2 regions of the Bartonella sp. W8151 genome follow, and region 1 is predicted to be linked to the other one. Evidence: predicted binding sites of a transcription regulator. Region 1 holds the regulator's gene; the other holds the start of a gene.
What was found. The regulator HrcA, encoded in region 1, represses chaperone genes, less so after heat shock. The targets are predictions, from matches to a motif close to GTTAGCACTCNCNNNNNGNGAGTGCTAAC.
Positions count from the first base shown of each region.

Region 2: the regulator HrcA is predicted to act here: its motif matches at 5,924-5,952, upstream of groES (co-chaperone GroES).

Region 1 is NZ_JACFSO010000001.1:318,262-334,699, reverse strand. Features, by position in the region: gene H3V14_RS01585 (acyl-CoA carboxylase subunit beta) at 1-273, shown strand, start outside; gene H3V14_RS01580 (acetyl/propionyl/methylcrotonyl-CoA carboxylase subunit alpha) at 282-2,288, shown strand; gene scpA (methylmalonyl-CoA mutase) at 2,291-4,429, shown strand; gene mce (methylmalonyl-CoA epimerase) at 4,473-4,880, shown strand; gene hemW (radical SAM family heme chaperone HemW) at 5,458-6,618, opposite strand; gene rdgB (RdgB/HAM1 family non-canonical purine NTP pyrophosphatase) at 6,618-7,262, opposite strand; gene rph (ribonuclease PH) at 7,277-7,996, opposite strand; gene hrcA (heat-inducible transcriptional repressor HrcA) at 8,104-9,174, shown strand; gene H3V14_RS01545 (ABC transporter substrate-binding protein) at 9,343-10,413, shown strand; gene H3V14_RS01540 (ABC transporter ATP-binding protein) at 10,461-11,246, shown strand; gene H3V14_RS01535 (ABC transporter permease) at 11,312-12,079, shown strand; gene hemC (hydroxymethylbilane synthase) at 12,335-13,288, shown strand; gene grpE (nucleotide exchange factor GrpE) at 13,441-14,136, shown strand; gene H3V14_RS01520 (serine hydrolase) at 14,679-16,046, opposite strand.
Region 2 is NZ_JACFSO010000003.1:78,321-94,758, forward strand. Features, by position in the region: gene H3V14_RS05750 (alpha-D-glucose phosphate-specific phosphoglucomutase) at 179-1,810, shown strand; gene fumC (class II fumarate hydratase) at 2,015-3,403, opposite strand; gene groL (chaperonin GroEL) at 3,870-5,504, opposite strand; gene groES (co-chaperone GroES) at 5,566-5,862, opposite strand; gene H3V14_RS05770 (NifU family protein) at 6,426-7,001, opposite strand; gene H3V14_RS05775 (universal stress protein) at 7,173-7,664, opposite strand; gene H3V14_RS05780 (sensor histidine kinase) at 7,671-8,747, opposite strand; gene trpS (tryptophan--tRNA ligase) at 8,884-9,951, opposite strand; gene murJ (murein biosynthesis integral membrane protein MurJ) at 10,025-11,587, opposite strand; gene H3V14_RS05795 ([protein-PII] uridylyltransferase) at 11,584-14,367, opposite strand; gene H3V14_RS05800 (TIGR01459 family HAD-type hydrolase) at 14,572-15,417, shown strand; gene H3V14_RS05805 (bifunctional riboflavin kinase/FAD synthetase) at 15,414-16,406, shown strand.

The DNA of each region.
Region 1 (16,438 bases):
GCATGGCCAACGGCGGAAATTGCTGTCATGGGAGCAAAAGGGGCCACTGAAATTCTCCACCGGTCACATCTTGATGACAAAGAGGAGATTGCCCGTCTGACGCAAGAATATGAAAAACGTTTTGCCAATCCTTTTATTGCTGCCGAGCGTGGTTTTATTGACGAAGTGATCATGCCTCATTCCACCCGCAAAAGAGTGGCGCGGGCATTTGCCGCCCTTCGCAATAAAAAAGTCGAAAATCGTGATCGCAAACATGACACTATCCCGCTCTGAGGCTTCAAATGATTAAAAAAATCCTGATTGCCAATCGTGGCGAAATCGCTTGTCGCGTCATTCGTACAGCAAAACAGATGGGCATCAAAACGGTTGCTGTCTATTCGGATGCCGATGCCAATGCTCTTCATGTACGTCAAGCTGATGAGGCTATCCATATTGGCGCCTCGCCTTCATCCCAATCCTATCTCGACATCGAAAAAATCATTGCTGCGGTCAAACAGAGCAATGCCGATGCGGTTCATCCGGGCTATGGCTTTTTGTCGGAAAATCCTGCTTTTGCCGATCGTCTGGAACAGGAAGGAATTATATTGATCGGGCCACCGGCAAATGCGATGCGCGCGATGGGTGACAAGATCACTTCCAAAAAATTGGCAGCGGAAGCCGGCGTTTCAACTGTTCCCGGACACATGGGGCTCATTGATGATAGAGACCATGCTGTAAAAATCGCGCGTGAAATCGGCTATCCGGTCATGATCAAAGCCTCTGCCGGTGGCGGTGGTAAAGGCATGCGCATTGCATGGAATGATGAAGAAGCAAGAGAAGGATTTCAGGCGTCGAAGAATGAAGCCAAATCATCCTTCGGAGACGACCGTATTTTTATCGAAAAATTTGTGAGTGAACCGCGCCATATCGAAATCCAGATCATGGGCGACAAGCATGGCGACATTATCTATCTCAATGAAAGAGAATGTTCCATCCAGCGGCGCAACCAGAAGGTGATTGAAGAAGCTCCCTCACCTTTTCTTGACGAAAAAACCCGCAAAGCCATGGGAGAACAAGCAGTTGCGCTCGCCCGTGCCGTCAATTATCACTCCGCCGGTACGGTGGAATTTATTGTTGATGGCAAACGGAATTTCTATTTTCTGGAAATGAACACCCGCTTGCAGGTTGAACATCCGGTTACCGAAATGATTACCGGACTTGATCTTGTCGAACTGATGATCCGTATTGCTGACGGTGAAGCTTTGCCGCTTTCCCAAAATGATGTCAAACGGAATGGCTGGGCGTTGGAATGCCGGCTCTATGCCGAGGATCCTTATCGGAATTTCCTTCCCTCTACCGGAAGACTGACCCGTTATAATCCACCTATTGCAACCGGTGACAATGATGAAACGAGAATTCGTAACGATGACGGCGTTTATGAAGGGGGAGAAATCTCGATCTATTATGACCCGATGATTTCGAAACTGGCTACATGGGGAAAAAATCGCCAAACGGCAATTCAAACCATGCAAGAAGCGCTCGACAGTTTCGAACTTGAAGGCATCGGAAACAATTTGCCATTTCTTTCGGCTGTTATGCGGCAAAAACGCTTTCAGGAAGGCAAATTAACCACCGCCTATATTGCTGAAGAATTTCCCGATGGCTTTCATGGCGTCTTGCCAACGCCGGAAGAAGCACGTTCCTTTGCAGCTATTGCCGCATTTATCAATTGGAAATTGCAAGAACGGGCGGCTATGATTTCCGGCACGCTCGACAACCACCGGCGTATTGTAAAAAATGAATTGGTCGTTTCGATTTTCGACCAGTCTTTTCCTTTGGTTATTGAGGTTGATAAAGCCGGAGCCAAATTGGAATTTGCCGGTGGAGAACAGATTTCGCTTGAAAGCCATTGGCTACCAGGCATGACTATTTGCCAATTTTCTGTTTCGGACCTGTCGAACATGGTTGTGAAGGTCGATGTCAAAGGAACAGCCATAAGGTTGCGCCATGGTGGCATTGACGCAATTGCCCATGTCAGGGAACCCAATATTGCTGCCCTTGCAGCACTCATGCCAAAAAAATTGCCCCCCGATACATCCAAAATGTTGTTATGCCCGATGCCCGGCGTCATTACCGCGGTTTTTGTCAAAAAAGGCGATAAAGTCGAAATCGGCCAACCTCTTGCGATCGTCGAAGCGATGAAAATGGAAAATATGCTGAGGTCTGAAAAGAAAAGCAAAATCAGCGAAATTTCGGTGAAAGTCGGACAAAGTCTCGGTGTTGACGAAACCATCATGGAGTTCGAATAGACATGGCCGACAAAGGAGATATAAGCGAGTGGAAAAAACTTGCCGAAAAGGAGCTTAAGGCTTCTCCCGACACACTTGTCTGGCATACAGCCGAGGGCATTGATGTCAAACCACTTTATACTAAAGACGATCTCGCTCACGACGATCTTTTGGACACATTACCGGGGCTAGACCCGTTTTTGCGTGGCCCGAGAGCGACAATGTATACCGGAAGGCCGTGGACAATCCGCCAATATGCCGGTTTCTCCACTGCCGAAGAATCGAATATCTTTTATAAAAAAGCCCTTGCGAGCGGGCAAAAAGGCCTTTCGGTCGCTTTTGATCTCGCCACTCACCGCGGATATGATTCCGATCACCCGCGTGTTGTGGGAGACGTAGGAAAAGCCGGTGTTGCGATTGATTCAGTCGAAGATATGAAAATTCTCTTTGACGGTATTCCGCTTGATAAAATGTCTGTTTCGATGACGATGAATGGCGCTGTCATACCCATTCTTGCGAATTTTATTGTTGCTGGCGAAGAACAGGGCGTTGCAAGACGCGATCTTTCAGGAACAATCCAGAACGATATCCTCAAAGAATTTATGGTGCGCAATACCTATATCTATCCGCCTGAAGCATCTATGCGCATCATTGCCGATATTATCGAATATACTGCCAATGAAATGCCCCGCTTCAATTCAATTTCCATTTCCGGCTATCATATGCAGGAAGCGGGAGCCACACTTGTACAGGAACTGGCCTTCACACTTGCAGACGGGCGGGAATATGTGCGTGCAGCCCTTAAAAAAGGGCTTGATGTTGACCAATTTGCCGGCCGACTTTCATTTTTCTTTGCCATCGGCATGAATTTTTTCATGGAAGCGGCAAAATTACGTGCAGCACGTTTTTTATGGTCGCGCATTATGCACGAATTTTCACCTAAAAAAGCATCTTCCCTGATGCTGCGCACGCATTGTCAGACGTCCGGTGTTTCCCTGCAGGAACAGGACCCGTATAACAATATTGTGCGCACCGCTTACGAAGCATTGGCGGCTGTTTTGGGTGGAACACAATCGCTTCATACCAATTCTTTTGACGAGGCGATTGCATTGCCCACCGAATTTTCGGCACGCATTGCCCGCAATACGCAGCTGATTTTGCAAAATGAAATGGGCCTTACCAAGGTCGTCGACCCGCTCGCCGGCTCCTATTATGTCGAAACGCTCACCAAAGAACTCGTCGACAAAGCATCCGCTCTTATTGACAAGATAGAAGCCATGGGCGGCATGACCAAAGCAGTGATTGACGGCTTGCCGAAACGCCTCATCGAAGAAGCGGCAACTGCCCGTCAGGCGGCGGTTGACAAGGGGGAAGAGATTATCGTCGGGGTTAATAAATTCCGCTCCGATGAAGAAAAGAAAATCGATATTCTTGAAATTGACATTACAAAGGTCCGCGCCCAACAAATTGCCCGACTGGAAAAGATCAAACAAACCCGCAATAGCCGGAAAGTCACTGACACATTGAAGAATCTGGAAAATATTGCCAGAAGCGGAAACGGCAACCTGCTTGAAGCCGCGGTGGAAGCCGCAAGGGCGCGCGCAACTGTCGGTGAAATATCGGACACAATGCGTAAAGTTTTCGGTGACCATTCGGCCAAGCCCGTTGTGGTCAAAAACATCTATGGAACAGCATTTGCGAGCGAGCCTGAATATAAAACCTTAAAACAGCGGCTTAGCGATATAACCAATACAACAGACCAACGCCCGCGCATCATGATTGCCAAACTCGGACAGGACGGTCACGATCGCGGAGCAAAAGTCATTGCTTCGGCATTCGGCGATATGGGATTCGAAATCATTGCCGGACCACTGTTCCAGACACCGGAAGAAGCAGCCGAAATGGCTATTGAAAACAAGGTTCAACTCATCGGTGTTTCTTCGCTGGCAGCCGGTCATAAAACCCTGTTGCCTCAGCTTGTCAAAGCATTGCAAAACCACAATTCCAATATTATCGTGGTTTGTGGCGGCGTTGTCCCCCGACAGGATTACGAATTTTTGAAAGAAAACGGAGTTGCTGCTGTTTTTGGTCCCGGAACCAATGTGGTTGAAGCGGCCAGCAAAATCCTTGATCTTTTACAAGGAAAATTACGTAATATCTGATGAGACCAATTTATATTTCTTCGCTCAATAGGGAGTTTTTCCAGTGTACCACTTTGGCCGACTGAACCATGTCGCAATCGCCGTACCGGATATTGAACAGGCTGCCGAACTTTATCGTTCCGTGAACAATGATGTTTCTCCTGTTCAGGACCTGCCTGAACATGGCGTCAGAATTGTTTTCGTCAAACTGCCCAACACAAAACTCGAACTGATGAGCCCACTGGGAAATAATTCACCTATCGCAAAATTTCTTGAAAAAAACCCGAAAGGTGGCCTCCACCACATCTGTTTTGAAGTTGATGATATTCTAAAAATGCGCGACCAGCTTGTTGCCGAAGGAATTAGAATCCTCGGCGACGGAAATCCTAAAACCGGCGCACATGGGAAACCCGTTCTATTCATCCATCCGAAAGACTTTGATGGAACATTGGTAGAGCTTGAAGAGGTTTAAGGCCAAAAACACTTCCAAATCCATCGCTTTAGATTTTCTACCACAAAAATCCTTTTGCATTGTCTGAAAGAAATTCAAAAGCTTGCTCTATAAGTTTTTCACATGAACGCCATGTGAAAAAGGGAAGCGTGCTTTTCAAAAATTATAACTGTGATGCCAGCCGGATCCGGTTTTGCATAAAAATCCTTAAAAATTGAAAACAGTAGTCACCTTCTCTCCATTGGTCTCATTCGCGAGAAAAGAGACAGGTACACATGAAGTCTTGAAACTTTCTAACACATGAAAGATGCTGACTATCGAAAAGGCGGGATAGCTAAACCCTCGGAGAAAACGACTTGAACGGAGAGATCAAGCATTCCCTCGCTTTATCTCATTCAATTCCATAAACTGGCAACTCAATAAAGCGGATATTTGACTAATAATATAAAGGCAAACTTGGCGCGGTTACGTCTTCCACAGACTGTTTTTGAATATAAAAATTGTTCTTTATGAATTCAAAAGCAATTTCTATAGAAGTGATATTTTCTTTTTAACTTTGGATAGAAACCAATCACAGCAAGAAACGGGATGGAATTTCTCACGCAAGTTCGCTGATAATATAGTTTAAAACCACGCGGCCTTTTCTGGTCGCACGGATGCGGCTATTGCCTACCATTTCTACAAGGCCTTGTTGTTGAAGATCGCCAACTTTACTCTGGTTCAATCCACTATTCGCCAGTTTCTCATAACGGGCAAGATCAAGCCCCTCGGTGAGGCGCATCCCCATGAGCAACATTTCTTCTGCCTGTTCACTTTTTGTCAAGTGTTCTTCTTCAACAATGCCGTGGCCTTGTTTTTCAACCAGTTCCAACCAGCGCTCGGGAATTTTTTCGGTGATCGTTACCAGGCGCCGATCCGGAATAGCGGCATTTGAAACAGGAAGGAACCTGCCATGTGCCCCGGGACCAATGCCGACATATTGCTGGTAGCGCCAGTAAATCAGATTATGTTGTGACTGTGCGTTGGCGGACGCATGATTGGATATTTCATAAGCCGGAAGCCCGTGACTTTCGGTTATTTCCTGTGTGAGATCATAAAGATCGGCACTTAAATCCGCCTCCGGCAATTTAAGTTTCCCGGCTTTATAGAGCCTGTCAAACCCCGTCCCTTCTTCAATGGTCAATTGATAAAGCGAAAGATGGTCGGCTGCGAGATCAATTGCTTGTTCCAGCTCATGTTTCCATGATTTCAATGTCTGGTTCGAGCGCGCATAAATAAGGTCAAAGGAAAGCCGCGGGAAAATCTCACGTGCAAGACCAATAGCAAAACGTGCCTGTTCAACGTTATGAATGCGCCCCAAGCGCTTCAATTCTTCGTCGTTTAATGATTGAACGCCCAAAGAAAGCCGGTTGACACCGGCTGAACGATACCCATGAAAACGCCCGGCCTCGACGCTCGAAGGATTGGCCTCCATTGTGATTTCGGCATTGTCCACAATCGGCCAATAGCGATCAATGCTTTTCAAGAGTGATTCGACTGTCTTTGGCGACATCAGCGATGGCGTACCACCACCGATAAAAACAGTCGTTGCCTTATGGGATCCTGTCCATTCACGCACCGTTGCCATTTCTCTTGCAAAAGCTTTGGCAAAACGGTCTTCATCCACGCCTTTCAACCGGACATAGGAATTGAAGTCGCAATAAGGACATTTGGCGGCACAAAACGGCCAATGGACGTAAATACCGAAAGGCTCGTCCATCAGTTTTCCAGTAACGCTTCGGCAAATTGTTTAAAAGCCCGTGCGCGGTGGGACAAAGCATGTTTGTCGCCCGGCTTCCAACCATGTTTTTCCTCTGCCGTCATTTCGCCGAATGTTTTGTCATAGCCTTCCGGCTGGAAAATAGGATCAAAACCGAAACCCTTTTTGCCACGCGGAGGCCAGACCAAAGTCCCTTCGATTTCACCACGAAAATATTCCGCATGACCATCCGGCCAGGCAAGGCAAAGCACCGAGACAAAACGGCCATGCCGTTTATCTGGCGTTGTTGCACCCTTCTTTTCCAATGCATCTTCAACTTTTTTCATCGCTTTGTCGAAATCGCGGTGCCCATCAGGTTGAATAGCCCAATCGGCAGTATAAACGCCGGGTGCCTTGTCAAGAGCATCTGCCTCAAGTCCTGAATCGTCCGACAATGCCGGCAGGCCTGTCGATTTGGCAGCAAAAAAAGCCTTGATATAGGCGTTTTCTTCAAATTTCGTGCCGGTTTCTTCCGGTTCTTCCAGTCCCAATTCGCCCGCCGATGTGGTTTCAAAACCGAACGGGCCAATAAGATCGGCTATTTCCCTGAGTTTGCCGGAATTATGGGTTGCAACAACCAGTTTTTTCCCGTCAAGCTTTCTCATCGATAATCCACCTTTCAGGCTGCAATAACTTTCTTCTGCAATTCAATGAGATCATGAATGCCACCTTTAGCGAGTGACATCAAAGTTGAAAACTGCTCTTCACTGAACGGGTCACCTTCTGCGGTTCCCTGTATTTCAACAATTCCACCTTTACCGGTCATCACAAAATTGGCGTCGGTTTCGGCATTGGAATCTTCTGCATAATCAAGATCAAGCACCGGTGTTCCCTGATAAATGCCGCAAGAAATTGCCGCAACATGGTCTTTCAGCACTTTATTGCGCAAGACCATCTGGCGCGTTTCCATAAAGCCCAGGCAATCATAAAGGGCAACCCATGCTCCAGTGATTGATGCCGTGCGTGTTCCGCCGTCTGCCTGAATGACATCACAGTCAATGGTAATCTGCATTTCGCCCAACGCCTTCAAATCGACAACCGCACGCAATGAACGGCCGATCAAACGCTGGATTTCCATGGTGCGCCCACCCTGTTTACCGGAAGCGGCCTCGCGGCGCATTCTTTCACCGGTTGAACGAGGCAACATGCCATATTCGGCTGTAACCCACCCTTTACCGGAATTGCGCATCCAGTTGGGGACACGTTCTTCAAGGCTTGCGGTACATAAAACATGGGTATCACCGAACTTGACCAAACATGACCCTTCGGCATGTTTGTTCACATGACGTTCAAATGAAACGGCGCGCATCTCGTTGCTGGCACGATTGGACGGACGCATAAATTTTCCTTTCCGTGAAGTATTGTTTCAAGCATCTTTAGACCATTTGACCCGTCTTTGGCAAAACTTATATAGAAGGAAAGAAATTCTATCATTGAAGGAATATGATGAAACACGCCGCCATTCCGGATGAATTGAAAAGTCTCGACGAAAGATCCCGCGATATATTCAGGCGTATTGTCGAAACCTATCTGAACGAAGGGGACCCTGTCGGATCAGCCAATCTGTCCCGACAATTGCCACAAAGCCTCTCGCCGGCAACCATCCGCACAATTATGAGCGATCTCGAGCATTTAGGGCTTATCTACTCGCCCCATATTTCTGCTGGTCGTATGCCGACGCAATCGGGTTTAAGATTTTTTGTGGATGCTTTTATCGAAGTTGGCGACCTTCCGGCAGATGAACGCAAAGCCATAGAAACACAGGTTGAAGAAGCAGGGCATAGCCAATCGGTTGAACAATTTTTGACTGGTGCGAGCCAGATCCTCTCCGGTCTGTCGCGCGGTGCCGGACTGGTTTTGTCGACAAAAAACGAAGGAACACTCAAACATATCGAATTTGTGCGCCTCGATTCGTCGCGTGCCATGGCAGTTTTGGTAACCCAAAACGGTGATGTAGAGAATCGTATTGTCAATTTACCCGAAGGGGTAACATTGTCACAATTGAGCGAGGCAACAAATTTTCTCAACGCACATATTCAGGGGCGCACCTTAAGCGAAGCCAAAGCAGAAATCTCGAGGCAGAGAGAAGAGACCAAGGCCGCTCTTGATGAATTGTCGCAACATCTCGTCGATCAGGGGCTTGCCGTTTGGGGCGGAGAAGATCAGGGGCGTAAAACCCAGCTTATTGTGCGCGGGCGCGGCAACCTTCTGGAAGATGTCAAAGCTGCAGAAGATATTGAACGTTTGCGCCATCTTTTCGACGATCTTGAAACACGTGAAAGCATGATGCAGCTTCTTGACCTTGCCGAGGAAGGTTCAGGCGTTCGTATTTTTATCGGGTCTGAAAACAAACTGTTTTCGTTATCGGGCTCGTCGCTCATCGTTGCGCCTTATTGCGATTCAAATCAGCATGTTCTTGGTGCTCTCGGCGTTATCGGGCCAACCCGCTTGAATTATGCCCGTATTGTTCCGATGGTCGACTATACTGCCCAACTGGTCTCGCGACTTCTCAAATAGACGTAAATAAACGCCGTTAAATGTCGTAAAACCTTACTCTCTATTGCACTTATCGGCTAGAGATGGGATACTTTTCGGATAGGCCCTGTTATTGTCCGCTCTTTCCGCAAGCCACATCTGTTTTATGGGCTGCATTTGTTTTACGGAAAGTACAAAGGAGAGCATCCCATGAAAGCAGCTTTCATCCATGCCGTTGTACTACTCAATGCGTTTTTATTTTTCACTCTATCCGGATTTGCCGAACCTGTGCATTTTGTTCTAGCGCTCGCCCGCAGCACAACAACGCCGGCGGAAGAGACATTTACCTATGCCATACCCAAACAACTCGGCTATTTTGAGGAAGAAAATATCAATCCGACATTGCTCTTTACCGATGGCTCTACGGCAGCTCTTCAGGCAGTTGCATCCGGTTCGGCCGATATTGCCTATGCATCGTCTGCTAATATTGCAGCCGCCGTTGATAAAGGTGTGCCACTCAAAGCATTTGCCGGAATAACGGTCAGATGGCCTTATTTTATTGGTGTTCCGAAAGGCTCCACTATCAAATCCATTGCCGATCTTAAAGGAAAACGGGTGGGCGTAATCAGTCTCGCTTCGGCTTCTTATGCCGATTTACGGGCGAATTTGAAAATTGCCGGCTTGAAAGAAAGTGACGTTACAATTGTCCCTGTTGGCGCAGGTGCGCGCGCGGCAGCTGCGCTCAATGCGAAGGATATCGACGCAGTCGACAGCTATTCCGACAGTTTTACCGTTATGCGGCAGAACGGTGTTGAATTCGATCTTCTGCAACGTCCAGAAGAAATGAACCGCCTTTTCAGTGTTACTATGGTCACAAGCCAGAAAATATTCGATGACAAGCCACATGAACTTTCGGCTTTTGCACGCGCTGCCTATAAAGGCATGATCTACACCAAACTTTATCCCGATAGCGCCTTGAAACTTGCTTTTAAAGAATTCCCAGAACTCGGAGGTTCTGATAATCCGAACGGACAGGATGCCAAAAATACGGCCGAAGCTATGGCCATAGCACTTGCCGATTCGACACCGGCTGACAAACCGGATCCGGCAAGTTGGGGAAAATGGCTTGATATTCCTGATGAACGCTGGCAAGCAGTTTTATCTTTTGCTCATCAAACAGGTTCAACCGAACGCCTGCTTCATGTAAAGGATGTCTGGAGCAATTCCTTGATGCCGGAAATTTATAATTTCGATATCGAGACAATTGTTAAAAAGGACTAACCCGTTTAAAGCGAAGGTTGTCGTTCTGAAGGATTGAGAAAACGTCTATGCCGTCTATCAAAAAGCCCCTTATCACCATCAAGGGATTGCACAAAAGCTATATAAGCAAAAAAGACGGCACGATTGATGCGTTGAAGAATGTCAATCTGGAAATTGCCGAAGGCGCTTTTGTTGCACTTGTAGGCCCATCCGGCTGTGGCAAAACAACGTTACTAAAAATCCTTGCCGGTCTTGTTGACAATTTTTCCGGCGAAGTCATGCTTAATGACATAGCCGTTACGCGCCCTTCAGCAGAAGTCGGCTTTGTTTTTCAGGACCCTACGCTGCTCCCTTGGCGCACAATCCTGCAAAACATCCTCTTGCCGGTCGAATTGATGCATCTTGACAAAAGAGAATACCATGACCGTGCTTTGATGCTCATGGAAACGGTGGGACTTAAAGGATTTGAAAACAAATTGCCCAATGAACTTTCAGGCGGAATGCGACAGCGTGCCGGAATTTGCCGTGCCCTTATCCGCGACCCGAAAGTTTTGCTTATGGATGAGCCATTCGGGGCGCTTGATGCAATGACCCGAGAAGTTTTAAATGGAGAATTGCAAAATATTTGGCTTGAAAGCAAAAAAACTGTGCTTTTTGTTACCCATTCCATTCCGGAAGCGGTATTTCTTGCCGATAAAGTGGTGGTGATGAGCCCGCGTCCCGGTCATATCGAGGAAATTGTCGACGTTAAATTGCCCCGTCCGCGTGAACTTCAGGAATTGACAGATAAAAAAGTCGGAAAAATTTTAGGTCAAATAAGACAGCATTTTGAAAATTTTAGTATGAATTGTTGAACTGCTGTTGCATATCCATCAAATCCTGTGATTGAGAAATCGGCAAAACCGCAGAAAGGCTGGCAATGTTCAAAAATGAAAAAACACTTCAAGCATTGCTTGTTGTTGTTGTTTTTATTCTTGTTGTCGGCTTCTGGGAAACTTCGGTCCGGCTATGGGAGGTTCCTACCTATCTTTTGCCGCCCCCCAGCCTCATCTTCTACCAGCTTGTCCGGCTGATAAAGTCGACTCTTTTCTGGGATAATCTTGGTGTTACCATGGCTGAAGTTTTGCTCGGCTATATTTGCGGCATAGTGCTTGCGGCAATTCTTGGCGTTGCCATTTCGCAGGTTCGCGTTTTCCAGCTTGCGTTTTTGCCCTATATTATTGCTTTCCAAACGATACCGACCGTTGCCCTCGCCCCGATTTTTCTGCAATGGTTCGGCTATGGCATCGCATCAAAAATTGTTATGGCCGCACTTATTTCGTTTTTCCCGATGCTTATCAACGTGATCGCCGGTTTACAATCGGCCGGACGGGAAGAAATCCAGATGCTCAAGGCTTTCGGAGCCAACGAAATACAGATTTTGCTGAAAGTAAAATTGCCGGCTTCCCTGCCATTTGTTTTTGCAGGTCTCGGCCTTGGCATTATCTTTGCCCTGATTGGTGCTATTGTTGCCGAGTTTGTCGGTGCCCAAAAGGGTTTAGGCAAAATGCTTATGCAATTTAACGAGCAATTCAACATTGCCGGACAATTTGCCATTCTGGTCATTCTGGCGCTTATTGGCGTTATCATGCATTTGATAGTCGGTTTTGCAAAACACAGAATCATTTTCTGGGGTGGACAAAGATAATCCGGAAATTCCACATTAGCCCTGCAACATATCACTTCAAAAAAACGTTATAATTGCCGCGCGAGAAAGAGAATTATTTGTTCCTTTTCCTGACATTTTAAGGAAAAATTGCCTTAAAATTTGAAAATGACACCCCGAAACACAATTTAAGTGAAGAGAACTTTCTTTTATGCGCAAGTTGAGTTAGATACTCTTAGAAACGCTCTAAAGAGCGTCGAGTTTGATTATTGGAATTGACGGAATAGGCTTAGAGTTATGCGGATAAGGCTTGGAACACGGAAAAGTGCGTTAGCGCGCGTGCAAGCGGAAAGTGTGGCTAAGCTTTTGCGGGAGCTTGACCCTACATTAACAGTCGAAACGGTATTGCTTGGCTGTGTGGGAGACAAAGATAAGCACACAAGTTTTCAGGATATAGGCAATGTAGGGGTTTTCACAAAGAGTGGCGAAGAAGCACTGTTGAACCGTGAAGTCGATGTCGTTGTCCATTCATTGAAAGATTTGCCGACCGTTCAGCCGGAAGGACTTGTTCTTGCCTCTGTGCCAAAACGCGAGGATCCGCGTGATGTTCTCTGCGGCTTGAAATTTGACGATATTCGCAGCAACCATCACAAAATCGGCACCGGTTCCATTCGTCGTGCCGCCCAGCTCAGGTCGTTTTTCCCGGATATCGAAATTGTTCCGGTTCGTGGCAATGTACCGCCGAGATTGCGTCGCGCCGTTGATAAAAACGGCATTGATGCAACAATTCTTGCTGCTGCGGGATTGAAGCGGCTTGGTCTTTTTGAAGACAGCATGGAATGCCTCAATCCGCAAATGTTCCCTTATGCCGTTGCCCAAGGGGCTCTTGGTGTAGAATGTCGTCAAGGCGACAGAGATATTTTGCGACTTCTCAAAGCAATCGAATGCAAGAAATCGCGTGCAGAAACCGATGCCGAACGGTCATTGATGAAATACCTTGATGCCGGATGCAACTTGCCTGTCGGCGTGTGCTCGACGTGGAAAAATACGATGCTTTACATGAAAGCTACGGTAACCGGTGTTGACGGTTTGAAACAGGTTGTCGATTACGCAACGACATGTACTTACGGCGTGGAAGAAATGGGCAAGGTTCTGGCGGAACGGTTGCTTGATAAGGGTGCCGGCGAGCTGCTTCGTGCCTGCACGGCAAATAGCGACAAAAAAAAGGTTGAAAGCCTGCTCAAAGCCTGAATCCCTAAAAAATTCCACCCTATTGTCAATTAACGGTTAAAAGCAGGGGGCTTAAGGGTATTTGGGCCTTCCTTTTGCTGTTTGCCTCTTGATTTTTCTCGCTAAAATTTCGATATCGAATTTAACAACTATTATCGAGAAGTAGGAATCCTATGTCTGAGGAAAAAAAGAAGTCTGGTGAAAACGATATCAATAACCGCGACATAAAGAATCCGGCTGATAGAGATGCATTGAAGCGCGCAGCCGATGATTTCCTGAAACAACGGAAAGACGAAGCAAAAGCGGAAGTCGAAGATGATCAGGTTGCCGATGAAGGTGCTGATCCGGTTGCAGCTATGCAAGCCGAAAACGACGAATTGAAAGATCAGGTTTTACGCCTTGCTGCCGAAATGGAGAATTTACGCCGCCGCACAGCTCGTGATGTTGCCGATGCGAGAGCTTATTCCGTCGCCAATTTTGCACGTGATATGCTTCAGGTTTCGGATAATCTTAACCGTGCTTTGCAGGCGATCCCCGACGGTGCACGCGAGAAAGATGCCGGATTGAATGCTTTGGCAGAGGGCGTCGAAATGACAGAACGTGCCATGATGGCTGCTCTGGAGCGCAATGGCGTCAAAAAAATAGAGCCGGAAGGGCAAAAATTCGACCCGAATTTTCATCAGGCTATGTTTGAAATTCCGAATACCGATGTTCCAAGCAATACGGTTCAACAGGTTGTTCAGGCGGGTTACGTCATTGGTGACCGTGTATTACGTCCAGCAATGGTTGGTGTTTCCAAAGGTGGCCCCAAAGAAACAGCTGTTAAAAACGATTCGAATGACACTCACGATGAAAAGAAAGCCGATTAAAAGAAGGGTTTCATTCCAACCACAAATCGGATTGTCTTCTATCTTATTCGTAATATTCTATTCTTTACAGGCGGGGATTTTCTCCGCCTTTTCATTTTGATATTTTTTCAAAGAACTCTTGATCAGAAACCGGATGACATGTTCCTGTCGTTACCTATTATTGGGCTCAAAAAATCTGGCCAGCAGAGCAATACCTGATCAAACGGTAATTATTTTGATGAATAACAATCACTCAGCAAGTGGATGACATTGGTAACGAAAAACCAACGTGATTGATATCGATAGCAAGTGATAATGGTCGTCTTAAAATCCCGATATTGATTGGCGAACTGTAAATTCGGCAGAAAGCATTCTCTTTCCGGATCTTTTCGGGCTCTTATCCACATTTTGAGCACTGCCAGAATGCGTTCTTAATTTCGAAACAAGCTTCAAGGTTCGAAAATATAAAACCTCACAGCAACGACATTGAGCACGTTCTGGCTATAAACGCACGTTTTGTTCTTCAAAGCTTTTGCTTTGCTCAAAAAAGTTTGGCCACGGTTTTAGTTTGCAACAACGAAACAGGAATAAGCTTGAGCGGTTATTTTGCCACAGGCTGCGTTTGCTTCGCTTTCACTTCTGAACGAGCCAAACCGGACGCGATAAACTTGTTTACCGTCCACATTTGCCGGCTCGACATGACCGAGTGATGCCACTTTCGCATCGGTCAAAGCTTTTTTTATTGTCTTCAAAAAGCCTTCAGCTGAACTTTTATCGGGCAATGCAGCCACCTGCACAATGTAATTTGCCTGAATTTCATTTTTTAAAATTTCGGTCACAGTCTTTTTGCCATCATCGGCATAAGCCATTGTCGTCGGAGCGGTTTCCATCTTGACCGTTTTTTTAACCGGAATGGAGATTGTCGAACGCGTTTCAACTGCTGTTTTCGCTGTCTCCGCGGTGCGATTGCCACGCTGTGAAACCGAGGCTGTTACAATCTCTGCATTTTTCGTGTCGGATTGCGCAATTTTCGGCTGCGGTTGCCCGCGCCAAGCCGATTGGGCGACGTTCCATTGTGCAAAAATACGCTTTTTCGTCGTTCGACTTGCGCTATTCATATAGGCATTGGCAAGCAAAACAACGACATCATCACGCTGACGACCGGATGTGCCACCAAGCACGACAATAACCAGTTTTTTCCCGTCCTTGGCAATGCTCGTGGTAATTGTAAAACCCGCAAGCCCTGTAAATCCGGTCTTCAACCCGTCTGCGCCGTCGATTCTATCAAGTACCCTGTTATGGCCTTTATAGACCTGACCACGGTAAGTGAATTCGCGTTGACTGAAAAGGTGATAATATTGCGGAAAATGATCGCGCATGGCAATTGACATCAAGGCAATATCGCGAGCTGTCGAAACATGGCCTTGCGCAGGCAAGCCATTCGGGTTTCTGAAAGTGGTATTGCGCATACCGAGGCTTCTTGCCTTGAGTGTCATAACCCGTGCAAAATTCTCTTCGCTGCCACCAAGATACTCGGCCACAACAACAGCTGCATCATTGGCTGAAAGAACAATCATCGCATTGACTGCATCGCGTACGGAAAGTCTGGAACCGGCAGGCATACCAAGTTTCATACGCGGCCGGCTTGCGGCATGTTTGGATACCGGCATTTCCGTGTTCCAACTCAATCTGCCACTCTGGATTGCATCAAAAACGAGATAAAGAGTCATCACTTTGGTGATAGATGCAGGGGGACGAATCTCGTCGGCTCTGTTTGCAAACAGCACGTTACCGGTGTTAGCATCGACCACAATTGCCGGAAGTTCCACTGAATTCGATTTGGCCTGAACTGGTGCAAGAGCAAAAAACAGGATGCTTGCAACCGCAATAAACACCGCGATCGAAAACCGTAAAATTCTAAAAAGATGCATCAGTCTACCCTGCCTGAACCTAAGCAATATGAAACAACAAACGCAAAGAACCTAGCTCTTTATATCATGCGGCATAAGAACGTTTACGTTAAGACCCGGTCCTGTAACAACGTTAATTTTTAGTAAATAACGCCGGTGAGTCGTATTTCATAAATTTTGTTATACAGGATTCAAGATGATAATCAACCTATCGATTTTGACACTCATAGGAGATTCCATATAAACAGCATTCATTACTCTATATTTTATATTAATTTTGAATATATAATTCTTCTATATATATTTTAATTTATGGTTTTTAACCATTAAAAATTTACATATTATTTTTAAATTACTTCATCACTCATATGCGTCATTGTAACAAAACTTGAAGACACAGCAGGATAAAAGCT
Region 2 (16,438 bases), on a different contig from region 1:
TTTTATATCTTTCGGCCTGTCCGATTAGGCAGGCAATGTGAGCCGGAATTCACATTAGAAAGGTAAGAGATCGGTCGCTAACTTGCAAGCTCGCCCCCCAAAGTTTGATAATTTTACACTCGATATTTTTGGTTAATCGCTTTAAATTGATCACAGTGAAGAACATATGGTGATGAATATGGCGATTCTGACAATTTCTACGACTGCCTTTGATGACCAAAATCCGGGTACCTCGGGATTGCGCAAAAAGGTTAACATTTTTCAACAGGAAAATTACGTCGAAAATTTCATCCAATCTATTTTTGATAGCGTTGGTGATGTTTCGGGTAAGCTCTTTATCCTTGGAGGCGACGGGCGTTTTTTTAATAAAGAGGTAATCCAGAAAATTTTGAAGATGGCCGCCGCCAATAAAGTTGGCCATATCAAAGTCGGGTTGAACGGTATTTTGTCGACGCCGGCCGCTTCCCACCTTATCCGTAAATACAAGGCCTTCGGCGGCATCATTCTGTCGGCGAGCCATAATCCGGGCGGTCCATCCGGCGATTTCGGTATCAAATACAATATTTCCAATGGTGGTCCTGCGCCGGAAAAGGTCACAAAGGCTATTTTTGAATCGTCCAAAAAAATTACGTCTTATAAAATAGAAGATTGTGGCGATATCGACATTGCAAAACTGGGAAAAACGCAAGTCGGTTCAATGGTTGTCGAAGTCATTGATCCGGTTGTCGATTATGCAAATCTGATGGAAGAACTGTTCGATTTCGACCTCATCCGCAAAGCAATTGCCGGCGGTTTGACATTCCGCTTTGACGCATTGAATGCTGTGACCGGTCCATATGCCCATGAAATTTTCGAGAAACGTCTGGGCATGAAGGAAGGAACAGTTGTGAATGGTACACCGCTTCCCGATTTCGGCGGGCGCCATCCCGACCCCAATCTCGTTCATGCCCATGATCTTTATGAATTGATGATGTCGGATGACGGACCGGATCTTGGCGCAGCATCCGATGGCGATGGCGACCGCAACATGATTGTGGGGTGGAAACGTTTTGTCACGCCGTCTGATTCCCTTGCTATTCTGGCTGCCAATGCAAAGCTCGTTAAAGGCTATCGCAATGGTATTGACGGCATTGCACGCTCTATGCCGACGAGTGCCGCGGCCGATTATGTGGCCAAAAAACTCGGTCTCAACATTTATGAAACACCGACAGGCTGGAAATTTTTCGGCAATTTGCTTGATGCCGGAAAGGTAACATTTTGCGGTGAGGAAAGCTTTGGCACGGGTTCCAATCACGTGCGTGAAAAAGACGGTTTGTGGGCAATATTGTTCTGGCTCAATCTGCTTGCGGCAACCGGTAAAAGTGTAAGTGAAATTGTCGAACAACATTGGCAACAATTCGGCCGTTCCTATTATACACGTCATGATTACGAGGAAGTTGATCAGAGCGCGGCCAAGGCTCTTATGGAGGATTTGCGCTCACGTCTTGGAAAACTTGCCGGGACCGAGGTTGCAGGGTTGACGATCGCCAAGGCTGATGATTTTTCATACCATGATCCGATTGATGGCTCGGTAAGCGAGCATCAGGGAATCCGGATTTTCTTTGAAGGTGGCGGACGCATCGTCTACCGTCTGTCAGGGACCGGAACATCGGGCGCAACAGTTCGCGTTTATATGGAACATTATGTTGCGGATCCGCTGAAGCAGGATGACAACACACAAGAAGCTCTTGCAGCCTTGATTGTTGCCGCCGACGAGCTTGTGGATTTGAAGAAAAAGCTCGGCCGTGATGCACCAAGTGTTATTACTTGAGAATAAAAGGCGAGGGTTGAGGCAGGAATGTTCCTTCGAGATGAAGGATAGACCTTGCCTTTTCAGTCATCGCTTATCGCTCGCGGCAAGCCCTTTTTAAAATGGTAAATCAAATATAACAAAAAGCCCTGTAAATTTTTACAGGGCTTTTGAATTAAAGAAGCGAAAAACAAACCGGAACGATAAACGTTCGTTTTGTTTAATTCATTTCGGATGGATCATATTTTCCGGTTTGACCAGACGATTATAATCAGCCTCGGATACACCGGCCTTTAAAGCTTCTTCACGCAGTGTTGTGCCATTCTTATGGGCAGTTTTGGCAATTTTTGCAGCTTTGTCATAACCGATTGCCGGGGCAAGTGCTGTAACCAGCATCAAGGATTTTTCGAGAAGATCATGGATGCGTGTTTCATTGGCCTTGATGCCTTTGACGCAATTATCTGCAAAAGACACCATGCATTCCGACAAAATTTTGATCGATTGCAAAACATTGAATGCAATAACCGGTTTATAGACATTGAGTTCAAAATGCCCCTGACTTGCGGCAACAGTGATCGTGGTTTCATTGCCAAAAACCTGACAGGCAACCATCGTCATTGCTTCGCACTGGGTCGGGTTGACTTTGCCGGGCATAATCGAAGAACCCGGTTCGTTTTCCGGTAAGCTTAATTCACCAAGACCGCAGCGGGGACCGGAGCCCAAAAGGCGAATATCATTGGCAATTTTGAAAAGATCGGTTGCCAAAGCATTGAGGCTGCCATGGAAATTGGTAATTGCGCCGTGGCTTGCCAAAGCTTCGAATTTGTTATCGGCCGTTTCAAATGCAACGCCTGTAATGTCGGTCACTGCTTCGACGAAATCCTTGTCAAAACCGATAGGTGCGTTCAAACCGGTACCGACTGCCGTACCACCTTGGGCAAGTTTGAGAACATCTTGCAGTGCCGCCTCGATGCGTTTTCTGTTATGTTCGAGTGCTGCACGGTAACCTGAGAATTCCTGTCCCAGCGTGATCGGGGTGGCATCCTGTGTGTGGGTGCGACCGATTTTGATAATTTTGGAAAATTCTTTTTCTTTGTCCTTCAACGCAATCGTGAGATGGTCGATTGCCGGGAAAAGTTTATTGATTGTCTCTAAAGCCGCCGAGATATGGATGGCTGTCGGAAATGAGTCGTTTGATGATTGGCTCATATTAACGTGGTCATTGGGGTGAACAGGCTTTTTTGATCCCATTTCTCCACCGAGCATCTCGATAGCACGGTTTGCAATGACTTCGTTGACGTTCATATTGGTTTGCGTGCCCGAACCGGTCTGCCAGACGACAAGTGGAAAATTGTCGTCAAGTTTTCCGTCAATGACTTCATCTGCAGCAGCAATAATTGCTTTTCCCAACTCCGGCGAAAGCTTTTTGGATTTCATATTGGCCATGGCTGCGGCTTTTTTGATAAGTCCCAAGGCATGAATAAGCGGCAATGGCTGCTTTTCGCCGCCAATTTTGAAATTGTGCAAAGAGCGTTCTGTTTGTGCCCCCCAATAGTGGTCTGCGGGAACCTCGATCGGACCGAATGTATCCGTTTCTGTACGGGTTTGTACCATGATAAAACTCCTCTGTGGTTGAGGAGACGATAGACCAAGAAAAGCAATGAGAAAAGGCCTTAAACAGGACAGAAACTATTTCTTGAACCTGTTTTTATACATATTTTGGTGAGAAAAAGTCGCCCGCAAAACCGGATAATAAAACAATAAGACTGAATCGAAAAAATGAGCGGCATATTATTACATATTTCTGATGAAACAGCCCAAAACTGGCTGAAGAAATAATACGCTGCCAATTAAAAGTGGCTTAAAAATTTTAAAAGACAACAAAAACAGCAACTCGACCGCATTTTTTAGTGACGGAAATAATCTATTTTTTAAATATTGGCTCCATGCTGTTTGTATTGACGATAAACTGACCGCTTGGCGAATTTATGCCACGCGCAAACCGGGGATGTGATGACGAACCTGGTATAAAAAAACGGGCCCGAAGGCCCGTTCATTAACGTTGTCGTGAACTTCTTTATTAGAAGTCCATACCGCCCATGCCGCCGCCCGGCATTGCAGGCATTGGAGCCTCTTTCTTCGGCAGCTCGGCAATCATGGCTTCGGTTGTGATCAACAATCCGGCAACGGAAGCAGCGTTTTGAAGAGCAGAGCGGACAACCTTTACAGGGTCAACAATGCCCAGAGCAATCAAATCGCCATATTGGCCATTGGCTGTGTTGTAGCCGAATGTTTCGCTCTTGTTTTCAAGAATTTTACCAACAACGATAGAAGCTTCATCGCCAGCGTTGGTTGCAATTTGACGGGCCGGAGCCTGCAAAGCGCGACGAACGATATTGATACCGGCTTCCTGATCCGAATTGGCACCTTTTACTTTAAGGTCTGCGGCTGCGCGCAACAAGGCAGTACCACCACCAGCAACGATACCTTCTTCAACAGCGGCACGTGTTGCATTCAAAGCATCGTCAACGCGGTCTTTTTTCTCTTTAACTTCAACTTCTGTTGCACCGCCAACGCGGATAACAGCAACACCGCCTGCCAATTTGGCAAGACGTTCCTGAAGTTTCTCGCGGTCATAATCGGATGTTGTTTCTTCGATCTGGGCCTTGATCTGGTTAACACGTGCATTGATTTCAGGCTTCTTGCCAGCACCGTCAACAATCGTTGTGTTTTCTTTCGAAACGGTAACTTTCTTTGCGCGGCCGAGCATGTCGAGTGTGACATTTTCGAGCTTGATGCCGAGGTCATCGGAAATAACCTGACCGGATGTCAAAATGGCAATATCTTCCAACATTGCTTTACGACGGTCACCGAAGCCCGGAGCCTTGACAGCAGCAATCTTCAAGCCGCCACGCAATTTGTTGACAACGAGAGTTGCCAAAGCTTCACCTTCAACATCCTCTGCAATGATAAGCAAAGGTTTGCTTGACTGGACAACAGCTTCAAGAACCGGAAGCAGAGCCTGCAAGTTAGAAAGTTTCTTTTCGTGGATCAGGATGTAAGGGTCATCGAGATCGGCAACCATTTTTTCTGTATTGGTTACGAAGTAAGGAGAAAGGTAACCGCGGTCGAACTGCATACCTTCAACAACTTCAAGCTCTGTATCGGCAGTCTTTGCTTCTTCGACTGTGATAACGCCTTCATTGCCGACTTTCTGCATCGCTTCGGAAATCATTTTACCGATTTCGGTTTCGCCATTTGCTGAGATGGTACCAACCTGTGCAACTTCCGCAGACGTTTTAATCTTCTTTGCTTTTTTCAGAAGATTGTCGACAACTTCATTAACAGCAGCATCAATGCCGCGCTTCAAATCCATCGGGTTCATTCCGGCAGCAACAGCTTTTGCACCTTCCTGAACGATTGCCTGCCCCAGAACAGTTGCTGTTGTGGTGCCATCACCGGCAATATCATTGGTCTTGGAAGCAACTTCGCGCAACATTTGTGCGCCCATGTTTTCAAACTTGTCTTCAAGTTCGATTTCCTTGGCAACCGAAACACCATCTTTGGTAATTCGTGGAGCACCGAAAGACTTGTCGATGACAACATTACGGCCTTTAGGACCCAGTGTTACTTTCACGGCATTGGCGAGGATATCGACGCCACGCAACATACGTTCACGCGCATCGCGGCCAAATTTGACTTCTTTTGCAGCCATTTAATATATCTCCTTGGGAATTATCCCGGAATTGTTTTTAAAATTTATGGGAAAATGGCTATCAGCCGAGAATACCCATAATGTCGGATTCTTTCATAATCAGGACGTCTTCGCCATCCAGCTTGACTTCGGTTCCTGACCATTTGCCAAAGAGAACGCGGTCGCCTGCTTTAACGTCAAGAGCAACGAGCTTGCCGCTTTCATCACGTGCACCCGGACCAACAGCGAGAACTTCGCCTTCCTGCGGCTTTTCTTTGGCTGTATCTGGGATGATGATCCCACCTGCGGTTTTTTCTTCTGATTCAACCCGACGAACGACTACGCGATCGTGTAATGGGCGGAATTTGGTTTTTGCCATGTCTTGAACCCTTAAAATGTTTAACTTTAATTAAACTCGATTTCGTTGAGGTTTTTCCTCGATTAGCACTCTCGATGTGAGAGTGCTAACTCATGAGAACAGATAAAAATTGCCCCTTATAATGTCAAGAAGCTGGTTTTAATTTTTTAGTGAATAGGCTTGGGAAAAGCTTATTCTTTAGGTAAAGAATGCCGCTCGTAAAAAGCTCTATTTGGTGGAACATTGATGAAAAGAGATCGGACAGCGCTTATAAAATGCGGCCCGATCGAGTTTGTCCAAAGGAGCAAAAATTCAAACAAATGTATAAGCTTCAATGGGTTAAACACATAAGGCTAGAGATATTTTTCTAACGTTTGGATGTCTTATCGCAAAGTTAAAAAGGAAACTTGCTTTAAAGCCAAAAGTCGGAATAGCCACCCAAATGAGGAGAATAAAGATCGTAACAAGATTCATTCTGTCCTTGTGCAAAAGGTTAAAAAAGAATGAATTATTCACAAGCATAGCTAGTCGGATTGTTAAATTTTAAAGTTTCTACAGTCCGGATTCGCTCTATTCGGGATCCGTCACGTGGGGTATTCCTCAACGCCTGCAACTTCCGGAACGAAATGACGCAAAAGATTTTCGATTCCATGTTTGAGGGTTGCTGTTGAAGCCGGACACCCCGAGCAAGAACCACGCATGTTCAAATAGACAACACCGTGCTCGAAACCACGGAACGTGATATCACCACCATCATTGGCCACAGCTGGACGAACCCGTGTTTCGATAAGCTCCTTGATCGTGTCAACGATATCTTTATCTTCGTCAGAGAAAAACTCTTCTCCAACCGGTACATCAGGAACATCATTGACATGCGCTGCCATTATCGGGCTATTGGACATGAAATGTTCCATAATAGTTCCCAATATTGCAGGTTTCAGATGCTGCCATTCCGAGTTGTCTTTAGTGACAGTGATGAAATCATAGCCGAAGAAAACGCCGGTAACACCGGGAATGGTGAAAAGTTTGGAAGCGAGAGGAGAACGTTCGGATGCGTCTTCTTTGTCGCGGAATTCGGCAACGCCTTCTTCCAATACAACCCGGCCGGGCAAGAATTTTAGTGTTGCGGGATTAGGCGTGGTTTCGGTCTGGATGAACATATAATTTCCTTTTCATGGTCAAGGCATGCAAGGTGCATTATTCGATTGCCTTTTATATGCTGCTTTAGGGAACAAAAATTCAAGAGGCAAGTCATCCATCAGGAATGACATTGCAGTGAAGAGTTTCTTTTTTCGAAATGTTTTTGTTTTAAATAGGGTGGGAAAAGTTGGTCAGGCAACTGAATCAATATCTTCCACACTTAAACCATCAGGAATAATTGTAACAGGAATTGGAAAAGCGCTTCCCTTTGCAGCAATGGACTGCACAAGAGGCCCCGGACCTTCAGCCCCCGAGCCGGCCGCGAGCACAAGAACCGCAATATCCTGATCGCTTTCGATAAGCTTTACTATTTCAGCAGCCTTTTGCCCTTCGCAAATTTTGGTTTCCGTTTCTATTCCCAGATTTTCCCGAACTTCATCAGAAATTGCTGATAAAGTCTGGCGAGCCTGCTCATGGGACTCGGCGCGCATGATATCGCCCACGCCAAGGAAATGTTGGAATTCCGAACTGTCGATCACATAAAGCAGGATCAATCTTCCACCGGTGTTTTTTGCCCGCCTTGATGCATAGGCAACAGCACGGCGGCATTCCGGTGTCTCGTCGATAATTGCCAGAAACTTTCGCTTATGTCCGTATTGGCGGCTTAACCGTTTTGATAACATTTCTGTTCACCTGCTGGCAGTATTGTCGGGCGCGAGCTGAATATGGCATGTCAGCCCCTTAGGCGCATAATCAATTTTCACTTCATTATGTGGATTATAGCTCAAACTCCGTTCGATCAGCGTCGATCCAAATCCCTTTTTATGATGAGAGGAAATTTCAGGCCCGTTACTTTCGCTCCATTTCAGATTGATAACTCCCTCCTTTGTGCGAGACCAGGTAACAGAAACATGGCCGGAGGTAACCGAAAGCGCGCCATATTTAATCGCATTTGTCATGAGCTCGTGAAGTGTTAAGGCAAGCGCCAACGCTGCCTTTTCCGATACATTGACCTTGGGGCCATTGATTTTGATATTGCGATAAGTTTCGGTGGCAATTGCCATAGTATTTTCAATAAGTACCTTAAGGTCACTGTTTTTCCCGCTCTCATCTTTTAAAGTACTCTGTGCTTCTGCAATTGCTCTGAGCCTTGCACCGACCTTCTCGGTGGCGCTTGTTAGATCGGTGCTGCTTTTGAGCGTTTGGGAAACCACCGCATTGACCATGGCGAGAATATTTTTTACACGGTGAGCCGATTCTCCGGCGAGAATATGGAGCTGGTTTTCGAAATTGATGCGTTCGGTGATGTCGATACCCTGAACATAGATACCGATAACGTCACCTTCTGCATTTTTAATGGGTTGGTGGATGAAGTCGACATAATGCAAAACCGGTTCTTCGCTGCCCGGCCGTTCAATCAAAAGCGGGACACTTGCTCCACGGAACGGCTCTTTGGTTTCCCAAACCTGATCAAGCAGAGCAATGAAACCTTGTCGGGGAATTTCCGGCATGGCTTCGGCAACAGTGTGTCCGATCAATTCCCGTGTGCCGACAAGTTCCATAAAGGCATTATTGACAAGATAAAAACGGTGATCGCGATTGAGCAGTACAATGACGAAACCGGGTGCTTGTTGGACAAGATCGCGTAAGAAATCTATTTCCGCAATGAAGCGTGACCGTTCGCTCTCCGGATTGTCTTTCAATCCGCGTTTGGTATTGGTTGTCTTATCTTCCTTTTTGACTTCTGTTTCTGAAGTATACGCCACACAATATTCCAATCGAAAATTCACACCTGATTTTAAATTTAGTGCAATTTGGCTATTGTGCAAATTATTTTTGGCGGCAGTCTTTAAGAAGAAGGTGCTTTTATTTAAAGCACCTTTATCATCATTGTTTTGAAAGTCATCCCTGAAGGAAGCCCACTATGTCGCGCACGTGCTTCATTGTGTCTTCGGCAAGAACGCTTGCGCGTTCTGCGCCTTCTCTTAAAACCTGATCAATATAGGAAGGCTCGTTATTGAGACGACGTAATTCTTCTGTGACCGGAGACAATTTGCTGACAGCCAAATCGGCAAGTGCCGGCTTGAATTCGGAAAACTGTTTACCTGCAAATTCTGCTATAACGGCTTTTTTATCGGTTCCGGAAAGAGCTGCATAAATGCCTACGAGATTATCGGCCTCCGGACGGTCATTCAAACCGTCAACAGTTTCAGGCAATGGCTCTGAATCGGTTTTTGCCTTTTTGATTTTTTTGGAAATATCATCAGCTGTGTCAATCAAATTGATGCGCGACAAATCGGACGGGTCGGATTTCGACATTTTTTTCGTTCCGTCACGTAGTGACATGACACGTGTGGCAGAGCCGCCGATCAACCCCTCTGTGAGCGGGAAGAAGCCGTTGACTGTTTCGTCACCGACTTGCATTTCGACACCTACGCCAAGTTCGGCAATACGTTCGGAATAGTCATTATTGAATTTCTGCGCAATGTCGCGTGTCAATTCGATGTGCTGTTTCTGGTCTTCGCCAACAGGAACTTTTGTTGCACGATAGACAAGAATGTCGGCAGCCATCAAACTTGGATAGGCAAAGAGGCCGAGAGACGCATTTTCGCGATCTTTCCCCGCTTTGTCTTTAAACTGGGTCATGCGGTTCATCCAGCCGATACGGGCAACGCAATTGAAAATCCATGCGAGTTCGGCATGTTGATGAACGCGTGACTGGTTGAACACAATGTGACGTTTCGGGTCAATTCCGGCTGCCAGAAATGCCGCTGTCACTTCGCGCGTTGAACGCATGAGATCATGTGGGGCGGGGTTGACAGTGAGTGCATGCATATCAACCACGCAATAGATACATTCATAGTCTTTTTGCAATTCAACCCAACGCTTGATCGCACCGAGATAATTTCCCAGATGAAGATTTCCGGTCGCTTGAACTCCAGAAAAAACACGTTGCTTGAATGTGCTCATAATAGACAATCCGATCTTTAAAAAATTATAACTGTTTTTGTCAAAGCTTTCTGTTGAAAGCAATTGAAAACCTTTACCGCTTGCGCAGCAACCCTCTTTTAATCAACGATATATTTGTTGCACCGAAAAGAAGTGCAGAACCGAAATAAACGATGATCGCGCCGAATACCAGAGCAAGTACGCTGCTTGCACGATAAGTCAATGGAGCTCTTGCCGATAGCGGATAGTCGAGATAGCCGACAGCATAATGAAGGGCGACCGCCATGACTAATGTTGCGAGTAATATTCTTGGAATACGCTTTAAAAGAATTTTATCGCGTCCCCATTGGCGTCTTCTGACAAGAGTGATGAACAGTAAAATGGCATTGACCCAGCCAGCCGATATTTCGGCTATGGCTATTCCACGTGCCGATAAGACCGGAAAGAGCGTCAAAGCAAGCGATATATTAACGACGACCGAAATTCCGGCGAAAATCATTGGTGTTTTTGTGTCTTCGCGGGCAAAGAAACCCGGAATAAATGCTTTTATCAACACAAAAGCAGGAAGTCCCAAACCGTAAATGCCCAAAATTCCTGCGACAATTGTTGTCGACTGGGCAGAAAAATGCCCGCGCTCGAATAAGAGGCGCACAATCGGTTCAGCCATTACCAGAAAAGCGGCAGCCGCAGGTAAGGTCAAAAGAAGAGTGAATTCAACGGACCGGTTTTGCAAGTTATCGGCTTCTTTCAGATTGCCACTTCTGAGTGCACGGGAAAGTTCGGGTAAAAGGACTGTAGCAACGGCAATTCCGACAACGCCCAATGGAAGTTGATAAAGCCGGTCGGCATAAACAAGTGACGAGACGGCGCCGGATTCTGCAGAAGCAATATTGGTGTTGATGAGCAGATTAATTTGTGTGATGCCGCCGGTAATCGCCGCCGGTAATGCAAGCCAAAGGAGCCGGCGAACATTTTCGGTAAATTTGGGAAGGCGAAAACCGATTTTCATACCGGCATTGGCAACAGCAATCCACACAATAACGAGTTGCACAATACCGGAGGCCATAACGCCCCATGAAAGATCAACGCCAACATGCCAGGAGTCGAGCTTATAGACCCATGCGTAAAAAAGAACGCCGATAAGAATAATGTTGAGGAAAACCGGTGCAATTGCCGCAGCAAAATAGCGGTGAAGCGAATTGAGCATTCCGCCCATCATTGCTGCGAGTGACATGCAGGCAAGATAGGGAAACATGATAACTGCAAAACGGACGGTTGCATTGAATTTTGTTGCATCATCAGTGAAGCCCGGTGCAATGACATAGCGCACCAGAAATGGCATGGATAGCTCCATGATGATAGTGAGGATCAATAATATCGAAAACAGCACGCCGAAAACTTCTTCGGAAAAACGCCGTGCACTGTCGATGCCGTCTTCTTCAATCTGTTTGGCAAATAAGGGCACAAAGGCTGAATTGAACGCACCTTCTGCAAAAAGGCGACGGAATGTATTGGGAAAACGAAATGCGGCATTGAATGCGTCGGCCACCGGCCCTGTACCAACAGCGGCAGCCATAAGCATTTCTCTGACAAAACCGAACAGGCGACTCATCAACGTGCCGGATGCAACGGTCGCGAATTGTTTGATGAGGCTCATGGTCTTTTTATATTTTCCATTTGTTCTGCTGCGATGAGAGCCAATAATTTGCGGCGTATAGTGGCCTGTTTTTGCGGGTTGATAATTTTGTGACGGAAAAGATCATTGACGTAAAAATTGTCGATAACCTTTTCTCCGAAGGTCGTAATATGTGCAGAAGCAATGTCAAGCGAAAGATCGGACAGTGTTTTTGTAATTTCGAAAAGCAATCCCGGTCTGTCGAGGCCTTCGATTTCAATCACACTGAATTTGTCTGACAATGTATTGTTGATTTCCACACTTGGTGTGACGTCAAAGGCTTTGGCAGCGCGGCGTGGTTTTGCACGTTGTGCAATCACTTCCGGCAAACGGATCGTTCCAGTCAAAGCATCCTCTATCATTTTACCGACGCGGTTTGCCCGCCGTGTTTCATCGTCATCAAGCTTGAACTCGCGGCTGATGAGAATGATATCGAGGGCACGGCCATCTGTGGTGGTAAAAATCTGGGCGTCAACAATATTGCCGCCAGCTGCAGCGCAGGCACCAGTGACAATCGAGAGAACCCGCGGATGATCAGGCGCAAGAATTGTAAGTTCTGTGACACCGTCGAACCGGTGTGGATCCGACATCGTCGCAAGCGGGGCTTTGCGCTTATCAGCATCACGGATAAAATTGGCCTGCCTGATCTGGTCTTCCGGTGAAACCGTTAACCAGTAGTTCGGGTATTGCAGGCCGATATAATGTTGTTTTTCATCTTCGCTCCAATTTTCAAGCGCATCATGAAGGCGCTCTTTCGAGGCGTTGATACGATCGGTCCGTGGAACTTGCGAAAAACCGCCGGTCAGGACGATTTCAGTCTCATGATAAAGTGTACGTAGCAATTGCCCCTTCCAGCCATTCCAGACGCCGGGGCCAACAGCTTTTATATCACAAATGGTGAGGACGAGTAGCAATTTGAGCCTGTCGGTTGTCTGAACAATATTGGCAAAGTCTTCGATTGTCTTGCGGTCATTAAGATCGCGTGACTGGGCAACCATGCTCATGGTGAGATGTTCTTTGATGAGCCAGGAGACAAGTTCTGTATCGCTCCGCGACAGCCCGAAACGCGGGCAAAGCTTGCGGGCAATTTTTGCGCCTGCAATCGAATGGTCTTCCGGCCTGCCTTTGGCAATGTCGTGTAAAAATAAAGCTACAAAAAGAATCGTCCGCTCTTTTTTGAACGTCGGCACGATTGCGGATGCAAGCGGATGATCCTGGTAAACTTCGCCATGATCAATCTCGCTAAGGCAGGCGATGCAGCGTAACAAATGTTCATCTACAGTATAATGATGATACATATTGAACTGCATCATCGCGACAATCTTGCCGAAATCGGGGATGAATTTACCCAAGACCCCTGATTCATTCATCCGCCGCAAGATAAGTGACGGATTACGGGGCGAAGTGAGAATAGCAATAAAAAGCCGGTTTGCTTCCTTATCTTCACGAACCTTCTGGGTAATAAGCTTGAGCGAACGGGATGCTTCCTGCACAGCATGGGGATGGCATTCCAGCCCGTGAATATCGGATAGGTAAAAAAGACGGATGAGATTTACCGGATCGCGGACGAAAACATCATCATCGTCTATATTGATGCGTTGTGTATCTACGACAAAGCCTGGATAGTCGGCAATTTTTTTCTTGCGACGGGAAAATGTCAAAAATACCCGATTTAAACCCGGAACCGGTTTTGCATATTCTTCTTCCAATGCAGCTGAAACAATTCGGGTGAGATCCCCCACCTGTTTGGCAACGAGAAAATAGTGCTTCATAAAGCGCTCGACATCTTCCATACCGGGGTGGGCGGTATAGCCCAGACGATGGGCGATATCGCGCTGGATATCAAAAGACAAACGTTCCTGTGCTTTGCCGGTTAGAAAATGCATATGGCAACGCACGGCCCATAAAAAGTCATCGGCTTTTTTGAAAACGCGAAGTTCCGATTTCGATAATACGCCGAGTGTCACAAGTTTATCAGTCGAAGTGATGCGGTAATGATATTTGGCAATCCACAACAGGGTTTGCAAATCGCGTTGGCCGCCTTTGCTTTCCTTGACATTGGGCTCGACGAGATAACGTGTTTCACCCGCTTTTTTGTGGCGAAGGTCGCGCTCGAGTAATTTTGCCCGAATAAAAGCAGGAGAAGTGCCTTTGACAACCTGATCTTCAAAACGCCGCATCAATTCATCGAAAAGTCCGCGATTGCCAATCAGAAAGCGCGCTTCAAGGAGGGCGGTTCTAGCTGTCATATCCTCTTTCGCCATGCGGATTGAATCATCAATATTTCTTGTTGCATGTCCAACTTTAAGGCCGACATCCCAAAGCATGTAGAGGATATATTCCATAACCTGTTCGCCCCATGGCGTCTGTTTCCATGGCAACAAAAAATGAAGGTCAATGTCGGAATGCGGTGCCAAGGTTCCCCGCCCATAACCACCAACCGCCACAAGAGCGATGCGTTCACCGCTTGAAGGGTTGGGGAGGGGATAAATTCTTTCGGTAACAAAGTTATAAAGTGTTGTGATAACTGTATCAATGAGCAGGCTTAACCGGCGGGCGCATTGGCGACCTTTGCCATTCTGTTGAAGAATAATTTCAGCTTCTTTTTGTCCGTCAGCAATAATATTTTTTAGAAGTGAAACAATTTTCGGTTTAATTTTCAAACCTATGTCTGCGCCTTCTTCATTTTTGATGAGTTCTTCCATCTTCTGGCGAAGATCTTTTTCTTCAATCAGAACAAGATTTTTTTGTGAAGCGCCCATTATTGACCAATCTGTTGGTGACACATTTTTGTAACTGGCAACGAATCTAGACTATATTTGAATTTCTTGGAATAGCCTATATAGGCAGTAAGCGAGAAAGAGGATGACATCTTGTTTTTCTTGCGCTAGGTGTCTTGGCAATATCGTATGACAGGATTGAAATGCCAATAGACCATAAATTCTCTGACAAGGTGTGATAACAAAATGGAAGAACCCGAAAGGCTACAAACAATTATTGACCGCTACGACGCCGTTTTTTGCGATGTATGGGGGGTTATTCATAATGGTATCCATGCTTTCAGGGAAGCTGTTGCGGCTTTAATCAAAGTCAGGCAATCGGGAAAAACGGTTATATTGCTCACCAATTCGCCCCGTCCCCACGAAGGAGTGGCGGAGCAGCTGGCTTCACTAAAAATCGGCCCTGATGTTTATGATGACATTGTTACTTCTGGTGATGCAACACGTCACCTCATCAAGGAAGCACCGAGGAAAGTTTTTCACATCGGGCCAGAGCGTGATCTTGCTTTGTTTGACGGGCTTGATGTCGAGCTTGTTGAAGAATTCGAGGCAACATCGATAGTCTGCACAGGACTTTTTGATGACGAGCATGAAGAGCCCGAAGATTATCATGAGCTTCTGCTAAAATTAAGGTCGAAGAATCTGCCGTTTATATGTGCCAATCCCGACATTACAGTTCATCACGGCGATAAGATATTATGGTGTGCGGGTGCTCTTGCACGCCTTTATGAACAAATGGGCGGGCGCACATTGATTGCCGGTAAGCCGCATCGGCCGATTTATGATTTGGCTATGGAAAAACTCGCCGAACGAAAAGGCCGGATAACCAAGGACCGTATTCTTGCAATTGGTGACGGCATATTGACAGATATAAAAGGTGGACAACAATTTGGTCTTGATACGCTTTATATCTCGGGTGGTATCCATCAGAATGAATACGTCAAAGATGGCAATATCAATCATTCATTGCTCATCGAATTTTTAAACAAATATGGCAGCCATCCTATTGCCACCATGTGGACGCTTAAATGACCAATAAGTTTTTGCGGTTGGAAAATCTCGCTGCATTACCGGAAAGTTATAAAAATGCGGTTGTAGCGATTGGTAATTTTGATGGTGTTCATAGGGGGCATCAGGCAGTTTTAGAAAAAGCATTGGATATTGCCCGTCGAACCGCCTGTCCGGCAATTGTTTATACATTCGAGCCGCACCCTAAAAGCTTTTTCAAGCCAGAAACTCCGGTTGATCGGCTCACACCGGCAGCAGAAAAAGCTAGAATACTGGAATTGTTAGGCTTTGATGGCGTTGTTGAACAACAGTTTGATGCAAATTTTGCCCACCTTACTGCCGAAGAATTTGTCAAACATATATTGTGCGAGAATTTTCACGCTTCGGCAGTTGTTACCGGAAGTGATTTCCATTTCGGCAGCCAACGGTCCGGTACGCCCGAATATTTGGAAGATTGCGGAAAAAGATTTGGCTTTGCAGTCATTAAAGTTCCACCATTTTGTGACGAAAACGGTAAAATTATTTCGTCAAGCCGCATCCGCGAACTTTTAAAAATCGGACATGTGGAAGAAGCGGCAAACCTTCTCGGATACCACTATACTGTTTGTTCAAAAGTCATTCATGGCGCAAAGCTCGGCCGGACATTGGGGTTTCCGACGGCCAATATGGCTCTTGCCGGAGAGACCGGCCTTTCTTTCGGAATTTATGCCGTGCGTTTCAGGCGCTTTGACGGAACACTTTATGACGGCGTTGCAAGCTTCGGAAAAAGACCGACAGTGGAGGGCGATGGTGTGCCATTGCTTGAAACTTTTCTATTTTCGTTCAACGGTGAGTTGTATGATGAAACGGCATCTGTCAGTTTCTACTCATATTTACGTGGAGAAAAAAAGTTTGACGGGCTTCAACCATTGATTGACCAGATGAACAAAGATAAAGACGAGGCACAAGCAGCACTAAAATCTGTTCGACCATTATCGGTGCTCGATAGAAACTTTACGTTTACCAATGAGTAAGGATAGGCCGACAAGGTTTAGGAGAAGGCAGA